One region of the Pantoea sp. CCBC3-3-1 genome, then DNA from elsewhere that is predicted to be linked to it. Evidence: predicted binding sites of a transcription regulator. Region 1 holds the regulator's gene; each other region holds the start of a gene.

What was found. The regulator Fur, encoded in region 1, represses iron uptake genes when iron is present. The targets are predictions, from matches to a motif close to ATAATAATGAGAACNACTATCAA.
Region 2: a site for Fur is predicted at 1,573-1,595, ahead of fepB (Fe2+-enterobactin ABC transporter substrate-binding protein). Genes of this name have one in related genera too.
Region 3: a site for Fur is predicted at 1,936-1,958, ahead of fes (enterochelin esterase). Genes of this name have one in related genera too.

What each region holds. Positions count from the first base shown of each region.
Region 1 covers NZ_CP034363.1:1,402,864-1,406,147, reverse strand. The annotation lists gene ybfF (esterase) at 1-155, shown strand, start outside; gene ybfE (LexA regulated protein) at 285-566, shown strand; gene fldA (flavodoxin FldA) at 708-1,238, shown strand; gene fur (ferric iron uptake transcriptional regulator) at 1,613-2,056, shown strand; gene EHV07_RS06670 (beta-N-acetylhexosaminidase) at 2,123-3,284, opposite strand, start outside.
Region 2 covers NZ_CP034363.1:4,412,452-4,415,735, forward strand. The annotation lists gene EHV07_RS20615 (TonB-dependent siderophore receptor) at 1-161, opposite strand, end outside; gene fepB (Fe2+-enterobactin ABC transporter substrate-binding protein) at 541-1,509, opposite strand; gene cgtA (Obg family GTPase CgtA) at 1,689-2,867, opposite strand; gene rpmA (50S ribosomal protein L27) at 3,196-3,284, opposite strand, start outside.
Region 3 covers NZ_CP034363.1:2,364,026-2,367,309, reverse strand. The annotation lists gene EHV07_RS11040 (TonB-dependent siderophore receptor) at 1-1,788, opposite strand, end outside; gene fes (enterochelin esterase) at 2,037-3,284, shown strand, end outside.

The DNA of each region.
Region 1 (3,284 bases):
CGGAGGAATATCGTGAAGCACTGCTGAAACAGTTCCCTGCGGCACGCGCACATGTGATTGCCGGCGCGGGTCACTGGGTGCATGCAGAAAAACCTGATGCTGTTTTACGCGCTATCAGCCGTTTTTTTGCTCAGCAGAAACAAAAAGGTTGTTAAAAAGCTAAATCATTGTCGTCACGACTTTCACTGGGGTATGATGGCGCGCTAAAATTTTGTCGCTGCCTCAACGACAGTGACATCATGGCTCAATCCATCAGAACTCCAGCCTTTCAGTATCACGATTCTATGGCAAAAGAAAACACGGACCGCACCACGATCGATCTGTTCGCAGATGAGCGTCGCCCGGGACGACCGAAAACCAATCCGCTGACGCGTGATGAGCAGTTGCGTATCAACAAACGCAATCAGCTTAAGCGTGATAAAGTGCGCGGGCTGAAGCGCGTGGAACTGAAAATGAACAGTGACGCGGTTGATGCTCTGAACCAGCTTGCCGAGCAGCGTAATATGAGCCGCAGCGAGCTGATTGAAGAAATGGTGATGGCCCAGCTGGCCCATCCTGAGCGCTAATACGCTCATACAGCGGCAAAGCACAAAGCGACAAATGCGGACGGATTACTGATTTATCCCCCTGAATCTGTCTGCTATCATTGCCGTTAACACAAGCAGGCTAGCCGCCTCCATTATAAGTTTTAAGAGGTTATTAACATCATGGCAATCGTAGGCATTTTCTTTGGCAGCGATACGGGCAATACGGAAAACATTGCAAAAATGATCCAGAAGCAGCTCGGTAAAGAGGTTGCGGAAGTTCATGATATCGCTAAAAGCAGCAAAGAAGACCTTGAAGCCTTTGATATTTTACTGCTGGGCATCCCAACCTGGTATTACGGCGAAGCCCAGTGTGACTGGGACGATTTCTTCCCTACGCTGGAAGAGATCGACTTCAACGGTAAGCTGGTTGCGCTGTTTGGTTGTGGCGATCAGGAAGACTACGCAGAATACTTCTGCGATGCGATGGGCACTATCCGCGATATCATCGAGCCTAACGGCGCGGTCATCGTCGGTCACTGGCCAACCGAAGGATATCATTTTGAAGCCTCTAAAGGGCTGGCGGATGACAATCACTTCCTCGGCCTCGCCATCGATGAAGATCGTCAGCCGGAGTTGACCAACGAACGTACCGAAAAGTGGGTCAAACAGATTTATGAAGAACTCCAGCTGAAAGAGATTCTTGAGGCATAAGGAAAGGGCCTGATGTGCGAGCTATCTCACATCGGGTCACTGTTTTTTCCTATAGAAGTAATAGGTACATATTTGTAACTTTCATCTGCAAAACTGTAGAATAACGCCATCGGTCACCCAGCTCATCAATATGCCTTACGCCCTGGCGGCGGCAGCGATGAGGCAGCGCGAAATGTTAACTCAGCGAAAATGGGTACTTGCTTTCCCGGACGTAACGACTTTTCATCCTTACTTCCCTCAACGGTTGCGCAATCCCGCTGTGGTTTCTATTTCGAAGCATCAGTTCTATAATGAGACGCTCAGCTTTTGCGTCGACCGATGCTCAGGGCTTTTCAGCCACTTAGTGACTAGCAAAGTAACAGGACAATATCCGCATGACTGACAATAACACCGCATTAAAGAAGGCCGGCCTGAAAGTCACGCTTCCCCGACTGAAAATTCTGGAAGTGCTTCAGGAACCAGAGAGCCATCACGTCAGTGCGGAAGATTTATATAAACGCCTGATCGATATGGGCGAAGAAATTGGTCTGGCGACGGTTTACCGCGTTCTGAACCAGTTTGACGACGCGGGTATCGTGACCCGTCATAATTTTGAAGGCGGTAAATCTGTTTTCGAACTGACGCAGCAGCATCATCACGATCATCTTATCTGCCTGGACTGCGGTAAAGTGATCGAGTTCAGCGATGAATCAATCGAAACCCGTCAGCGTGATATCGCCGAACGTCACGGCATCAAGCTCAGCAACCATAGCCTCTATTTGTATGGTCACTGCGCAACCGGCGACTGCCGCGAAGACGAATCACTGCACGATAAGTAAGCTGTGCAAGTAAAGAACCGGTGAAATTCACCGGTTTTTTTTCGTCTGCTGTTCAGATTTTGTAAATCAGTTTGTCAGCGTTTCACTCCGGCTAAAGCGCTTGCCGTCGCTGCTGACCGCTCTCACCATCGCCTTCCCCTTCACCTCAGGTTGCGCGGCCTGGTCATAGCGCTGCCAGCTTTTTCCCTCGTCAAGCGAGTAGTCGATAGCAATCCCTGGCAATGCGATGTTGGCTTCCAGCTTGCCAGCAACGATGCGTGCGCCCGGCACCGGCAGACGGTAGTGAATACCTGATTTATCCAGTTTTGCCAGCTCACGCTGCCCCAACAGATTAGCAAATCGCTGCCAGTCTTTTCGCTGCGCCTGGTGGTCAACATGCGCTGTTTCCCCACCGATATATTCTCTGCCCGGCTGATAATCCTGCTCCCATGCAGCCCGATGCCAGGCCCGCTCGGCAACCGAAACAACGCGAGGAAAGATCATATATTCCATCTGATCGTCGGTCCGCACGGTTTCGCTCCACAGCTGGGCGGATAAGCCATAAGCGCCCGGCCAGGCTTTATCCGATTTCGCGGAAAAAGGTTTGCCGTCGCGGTCTACGGAGGTTTCTGCGTTTTGTGGCAGGTTATTCGGCGCAAAGCTGAACATTTTACGCTCATCGCTAAAGCGCGTTCCCCAGTAGTAACCGCGCTCCAGCGGATTCACCTCATACGGAAAATCCATATAGACATAGTCCGGGTTAGAGACAATGACCTGATAACCTTTGTTCGCCCAGTCATTGGCTGAATCAAAGCCGCCCCAGTACAGCGTATCCCAGAAGTTAACCGCAACGTGCTCCGTGGCAAAGGCCTGAGAACTTTCGGCATCCTTCAGGCCATCCTGCCACGCCTGCATTCTGCCAATGCCGTGCTGTTTCACCTGCTGACTGACCTGTCGCGCAAAGTAGCTGGGCAAATGTTCCATGTCCTCGACTTTGCCATCTTTGATCATGGCCTGACAGACCTGTGATTTCGCCCACGGCTTATCCTCTTTACTCATGTCGAGCAGGCCGGTTCCCGCAACAGGTTTATTTATATCGGAATAGCCGGTGCCGAAACGAATATTTTTGGCCTCGTCACCGCCAAAGTGCCAGGTGTTGATCGGCTGCCCGGCTTCACGATGCATCGCCTGGATTTCACTGATGACTTTATCGGTGAAGCGCAGGGACGAAGCCAGGCAAGGATTAAGA
Region 2 (3,284 bases), 2.0 Mb from region 1:
GTGATGGTTGAAACACCCGGCGCCTGAAGATTTTGCTGAGCCGCCGTTACCACCATCGTCCCGCCTTCAGCGTCTACCTGTTCAGGAGAAACGGTGCTCTGAGTCGACGTTGAAACACCCTTTTCCGTGCTGTTTTCCGGTGCGGTTTCCGTGGCTGCCATCGCCGTTGTGACTATTCCCAGTTCCAGCAGGATAGCTAATGATAAACGTGATAATTTGTTCAAAATTCATATTCCCTGAGATCGCCTCACCAACGTTATCTGAGGCAAATTTGGATAACCAGACGGCATTAGGATCCGCCCCGCCAGCGTCCAGCAATAGAGATGGATAACCAGGCGGCAATACACTATTGCAAACACAAACAATTATCAATTCGATTATTCATCGCATTCTCATTTAACTTCTTGTGTTATTGCGTAAACGATAAGAAAAATGGGCTGTTCAGGGCCAGCAATGAAAAGAGTAAATTTGTGAGCGGGTTCGCTTTAAAAGACGCAGAGGGAACAGACCAGCCTCACCGACATGAGGCTGGTCAGGCAGTTACTGTTTAGCAAATAGCTGTTCAAGCCGCGTCAGCAGGTTGCTGGCGCTATAATAATCAAGCCGGAAGGACTCATCCCCTAACGCATAAACCTGCTTATTTTTTACCGCCGGTGTTGCGGCAAGCAATGGCTCAGCCAGCAATGCAGCCTTACCCTCTTCCCCGGTAGCAAACATCATTACGGTGTTGCCCGTCAGTCCCGTCACCAGATTCTCTCCGCTTAGCGGAACGATATCTTTCCGTTTCATTCGCTGACTGGCTTTGATGCTTACCGCGGGAAGCTGTGCCAGGGTGAAGCCTAAGGATTCCAGCAATTTTCCCTGAGCAGACTCAGTGGTCCACAGATTCACTAACCGGCTATGGGCATTGAACACCAGCGCTGAAACCGGTTGTGGCGGCAGCACCAGCTTTGCTTTCACTTCTTTTTCGCGCTGAGCATACGTCTGGATCGACTTTTCAGCCTGTGCTTCATGGCCGGTTGCCTGCGCAAGAATACGTTCTACCTGTTGCCAGCTTTTATCATCGTAATTGACGACCAGCGTTGGAGCCATCGCCGAAAGACGCTCGTATATTGGCAGCGCAGAATCATTGCCTGTGGCGCTAACGATGATCAAATCGGGGTTTTCCGCCGCAATCGCTTCAAGATTGGGTTCACCCGTATATAAACGTTTAACGCCTTTTTCCGTCGCCGTCTTGCCCCACTGACGGAAAAAACCCTGCTGGTCTGTAATCTTATGTCCCGGCATGGCTGCACCACTGGCAACGACCGGTGCCCCGATGGCAAGCAGCGAGCCCGTCAGCGTCACGCTGGTAGAGACAATGCGTTCAGGCTGATGGTTAATCACCAGCTCGCCATCCCGGTTAGGAATATGACGCGGCCAGCCTTGCTCGGCCTGAGCCTGAGTGAAGGGCACGACGGAAAAAGCAGAGAGTAACAGCGGAACGACTAGTCTGGCGAAACGTATCATTGAGTCAGCTCTATTCAGCGAAACGAAGCAGCATACTGCCCCGATAAACATCCGGAACCGAAGATGATAATGATTATCTTTGCTATTAGAAAGGGGATTTGCCGTGCGTCGGGGAAATGTGAACCATCTTCCAGCGTGACGTAAAAGAAAAGGGACACAAATTTGTGTCCCTTACTGGCTTAGCGCTGATAGATAATTTCGACGCCTTCGTCGTCTTCATCATCCCAGTCTTCATCCCAGTCATCATCTTCTTCAACCGCCACTTCGGCTTCTTCGAGCTGCTGGCGGTGGTAATCATCCCACATGAATTCCACTTTCTCTGGCTGCTTCTCTTCCACTTCCGCTTCTTTAGGATTGGCGTTAATGAAGGACATCACATCCCAGCACAGCGGGGTCACGCCGACGCGATTGGCGGCAGAGATCAGGTAATATTTCTCCGTCCAGCCCAGCGCATCAGCGATAGCTTTCGCGCGGGATTCCGCCTCTTCCTGATCCAGCAGGTCGACTTTGTTGAAAACCAGCCAGCGTGGCTTGTTGAAAAGCTTTTCGCTATATTTTTCCAGCTCAGCCAAAATGATACGGGCATTTTCAACCGGATCGGATTCATCGATTGGGGCCAGATCAATAGTGTGTAACAGAACGCGACAGCGCTCGAGGTGCTTCAGGAAGCGAATGCCTAAACCGGCACCGTCAGAAGCGCCTTCAATCAGGCCTGGAATATCGGCGACCACGAAGCTTTGTTCGCTGTCCATACGTACCACGCCCAGGCTTGGTACCAGAGTGGTAAATGGATAATCCGCTACTTTTGGCTTCGCCGCAGAGACTGCACGGATAAAGGTAGATTTACCGGCATTCGGCAGGCCCAACATCCCCACGTCGGCCAGCAGCATCAGCTCAAGCTGCAAGTCGCGCTTCTCACCAGGCGTACCCATGGTTTTTTGACGCGGCGAACGGTTAACGGAAGATTTAAAACGCGTGTTGCCAAGGCCGTGCCAGCCGCCTTTAGCGACCATTTGCACCTGACCATGAGTCATCATGTCGCCCAGGGTTTCACCGGTACCCTGATCGATAATACGCGTTCCTACCGGTACTTTGATGATCACATCTTTCCCGCGCTTACCGGTACAGTCACGGCTCTGGCCGTTCTGGCCACGTTCAGCACGGAAAGATTTTTCAAAACGATAATCGATCAGCGTATTCAGGTTTTCATCAGCCTGCATGTAAACATCGCCGCCGTCACCGCCGTCACCACCGTCCGGACCACCTCTGGGAATATATTTTTCACGACGGAAGCTGACGCAGCCATTGCCGCCATCACCCGCAGCAACGAGGATCGTCGCTTCATCAACAAACTTCATGTTACTTCTCCGTAAATCATTTGCCCGCTGCCGATCAACCTTGCAGTCGGATGATCCGTCGTGGCTCGTGAACGATGGCCTGATGACGGAAACAGGGGTTCTGATGCTGCAAAGGTCTTCGCGATGCAATCAGAAAGAGGATCCGCCTTAAGACATCGTGCAGCTGAATATAAAGTGTACAGCAAAAAACCTGTTTGCTGCGAATCCGCTGGCGGAAACAGCCCCATGCGGATTGAAAAGCAGAATGTAAAAAGCCCCGCAATCATAGCGGGGCTTTTTGATTCGCTGCTAAAAGCGGTATCAGGTACCGCTTTCAGGCACGAAAACCTTACTCAGCAACGATGCTGATGTATTTACGGTTGTTCGGGCCTTTCACTTCGAACTGGACCTTGCCGTTTGCAGTTGCAAACAGGGTGT
Region 3 (3,284 bases), 960 kb from region 1:
AATTTCTGGCGTGATCTGTGAATGGATCTCGGTTTCCACCCCTTTCGAGCGCACTTTACCAATCTGCTCGTTATAGCCGGTAACGCTGTTATAAGAGCTGATGTTCTTCTGATTAATATGAAACGCCGAGAGCGTCATCACCGTGTCCGAACCCACCGGCTGGAATTTGATCCCGGCTTCATATTGCTCGCCGGTCGTCGGTTTAAACGGATCGGCACCCGGCGCGCCGGTGTTCAGGTTCGGTTCAAACGAGGTGCTGTAACTGACATAAGGCGACAGGCCGTTATCAAAGGCATACAGCAGTCCAGCGCGCCCTGTCATCTTGTTGTCATTCTGCTGGGTATCGGTATCCGCTACGGCATCCTGCGTGCGCACTTCGGTCCAGTCGTTACGCCCCGAAAGCAGCAGGTTCCAGTTGTTCCATTCCAGCTGATCCTGAAGATAGACGCCAACCTGATCCAGTTTAGTGCGGGTGCTGGTAGTAAGCGTGAAGGCGCTTTCGTTCACGCTGACGCGCGTCGGATTTGTCCAGTCGAGGGTATAGCGGCTGGTGTTATTGTCCCGCCACAGCCTGCTGTCGATATCGCTCCACTTGTAATCCAGACCGCCCACCAGGGTATGTTCGACCTGCCCGGTGCTGAATAACGCCTTCAGCTGGTTATCCAGGCCCAACTCTTCGGTTTCCACTTTGTCATGCTGCGGGCGACGATTGATAGTGTGGTCGTTGTTACGGGTATTCGCCGTGGTAAAGACAACGTATTTGTACGACTCATCGATATTGCTGTAGCGCAGGTTCTGCTGGAAGCTGAACACCTCGTTAAAGGTGTGTTCGACACTATAGCCAACGGACGTCTGCTCACGTTTCGACTGGTTAAAGCTCGGTTCGCTGACGTTAAAATCGTACGGCAAATAGCCGGCGCTGGTACTCAGCAGCGTGCCGCTGGCTGGCAGAAAGTTACGGTAGCCCGCTTTGGGTTCGTTCTGGTAACTGGTCAGTAAGGTAAAGCTGGTGTCGGCGTTCGGTAGCCAGGTGATGGCCGGCGCAATCGCCACGCGTTGCTGCTTTTCGCCTCTTACAAACTCATGTCTGGTGCTGCCAACGCCGTTCAGACGATAAAACAGCGTGTTGTCATCGTTCAGCTTACCGCCAAAATCGAACGCCGCTTCGCCGTAGTGTTTGTTGCCGGTACTGAGCTGAATTTTATGGATACTCTGCGCGGTGGGCCGCTTGCTGGTCATGCTGACCAGTCCGCCGGGGCTGACCTGCCCGTACAGTACGGAGGCCGGACCGTGGATCATCTCAATGCGCTCCAGCAGCCACGGGTCAATTTGCCCGGCCCCCCCGCCGCTGCGGGCCGACAGGCCATAAGTCAGGCCGTCCAGCACCTTGGGCGCATAGCGAAAACCGCGGCTGATGATCTCGTCGTTACGATTAGAGTTACCGCGATAGTTGGTGACGATGCCGCTGGAGTAGTTCAGCGCATCGGCAACGGAAGCCGCAGCCTGATCGTCCATCTGCTGACGCGTCACCACCGAAATGGACTGCGGTGTTTTGCGCAGCGGCGTGGCGGTTTTCGTCCCGGAAGCACTCTCTTTCGCCACCAGTCCCGGCATGGGGGCAGTGACGCTTTCGCGGGTATCCGCACTGACGGTCATGGTCTCTTCGGCAAAGGCCGTACCCGAAAACGTCGTCAGCAGAAAAAGCGGTGTTAACGCCAGATGTAATCTGGATTTTTTAAAAGGGATCGTCATTGCAGAGGTCACTGAATTTTCTAATTTACCAGCCATGAATGCCATCTCTTCAAACTACCTTGTCATTAAAAATCCGCGGACGCCTGCACAGCACAGGCGTGTTAACGCCCACCGGGGGTTGCGGTTTCCCCAGAAACTGTACGGAAATCAGTAAGTAAAATTTACGTCAAAATCATATTGCAAATGTAAATCGTTATCAATAGCATTTGCATTGCGTTTGATAGTGTAAAGAGTCTGGCAATAATGTTTGAAAATGTCGCCAGATGTTTCAGAGGGCAAGGGATATGACGTTACGGCAAGATTTTCCCGCAGGAACTGCATCTAAACTGTTGTCAGAAAACGATTTAGGTGAAGACACCTGGTGGCGACGGTTGCATGAAACAGGCACGCCGCTGGTTGAATATGTGGATGAAGGACGCGTTGACATGCATTTCTTCTGGCGCGATCCGCAGGGCGATGAACAAAATTCCGTTATTGAACGCGTCTATGTGCACGTGAACGGCGTAACAAATCATCACAGCCCTACGCCCACCAGCCTAAAGCGCATAAGCAACAGTAATGTTTGGCACTGGTCAACGGTAATCGATGACCGGTGGCGCGGCAGCTACAGCCTGATCCCCATTACGGCGGAGCATCTGCCGCCAGTTTTCAGCAGCGATGCAGAGACCGCGCGTTTGCAGCAAAGAGCCTGGTGGATTTCGCTGATGCCGCTGGCTGTTGCCGATCCGCTTAATCATCAGCAGCCCTTTCTTAACAGCCGTCGTCATCCGTTAAGCGCCGCCCGCATGCCGAAAGCGCCGTGGATCGCCGCATGGCAAGGGTGGGATCGCGGTGAAGCGACGCCGCCAGATGCGCTGCTGCAACTGACCTGGCAGAGCGAAATACTCAATAATCAGCGTCGTGTCTGGTTATGGACCAGCGGACATACCTCCCGGCCTGACCAGCGCCCGCTGGCCATTTTGCTCGACGGACAAAACTGGGTGGAAGGCCAGCCGATTTTTTCCGCGCTGGCTGCGGAAACCGAAGCGGGTCATCTGCCTGCCGCCTGCTGGTTATTTATTGATGCGATTAACGGCCAGCACCGCGAGGCGGAACTTCCCTGCAATTCGCAGTTCTGGCAGGCCATTGAGCAGGAGCTGATGCCGTTAATCCGCCAGCACCAGGCTTTCAGTGAGGATGGCGATCGCACTTTAGTGGCCGGACAAAGCTATGGCGGGCTGGCCGCGCTGTATGCCGGTCTGCACCGCCCCGCTCGCTTTGGCCGCATCCTCAGCCAGTCCGGCTCTTTCTGGTGGCCCAACCTGCAATTTATTCATGCTTTTGACCGGCGAGAACAGCACCCGCCTGGGCTGTTGTTTCAGCAGCTTCAGGCCGGAAATTTACCGGCCGGGCAGCTGCATATTTTTCAGGAAGTGGGCAACCGCGAACGCAATATCGAATTTGTTAACCAGCAGATTGCGCCTGAGCTGCGTGCTGCCGGACACCATTTGCAGTTTCGGGTCTATTCCGGCGGCCACGACGCCCGCTGCTGG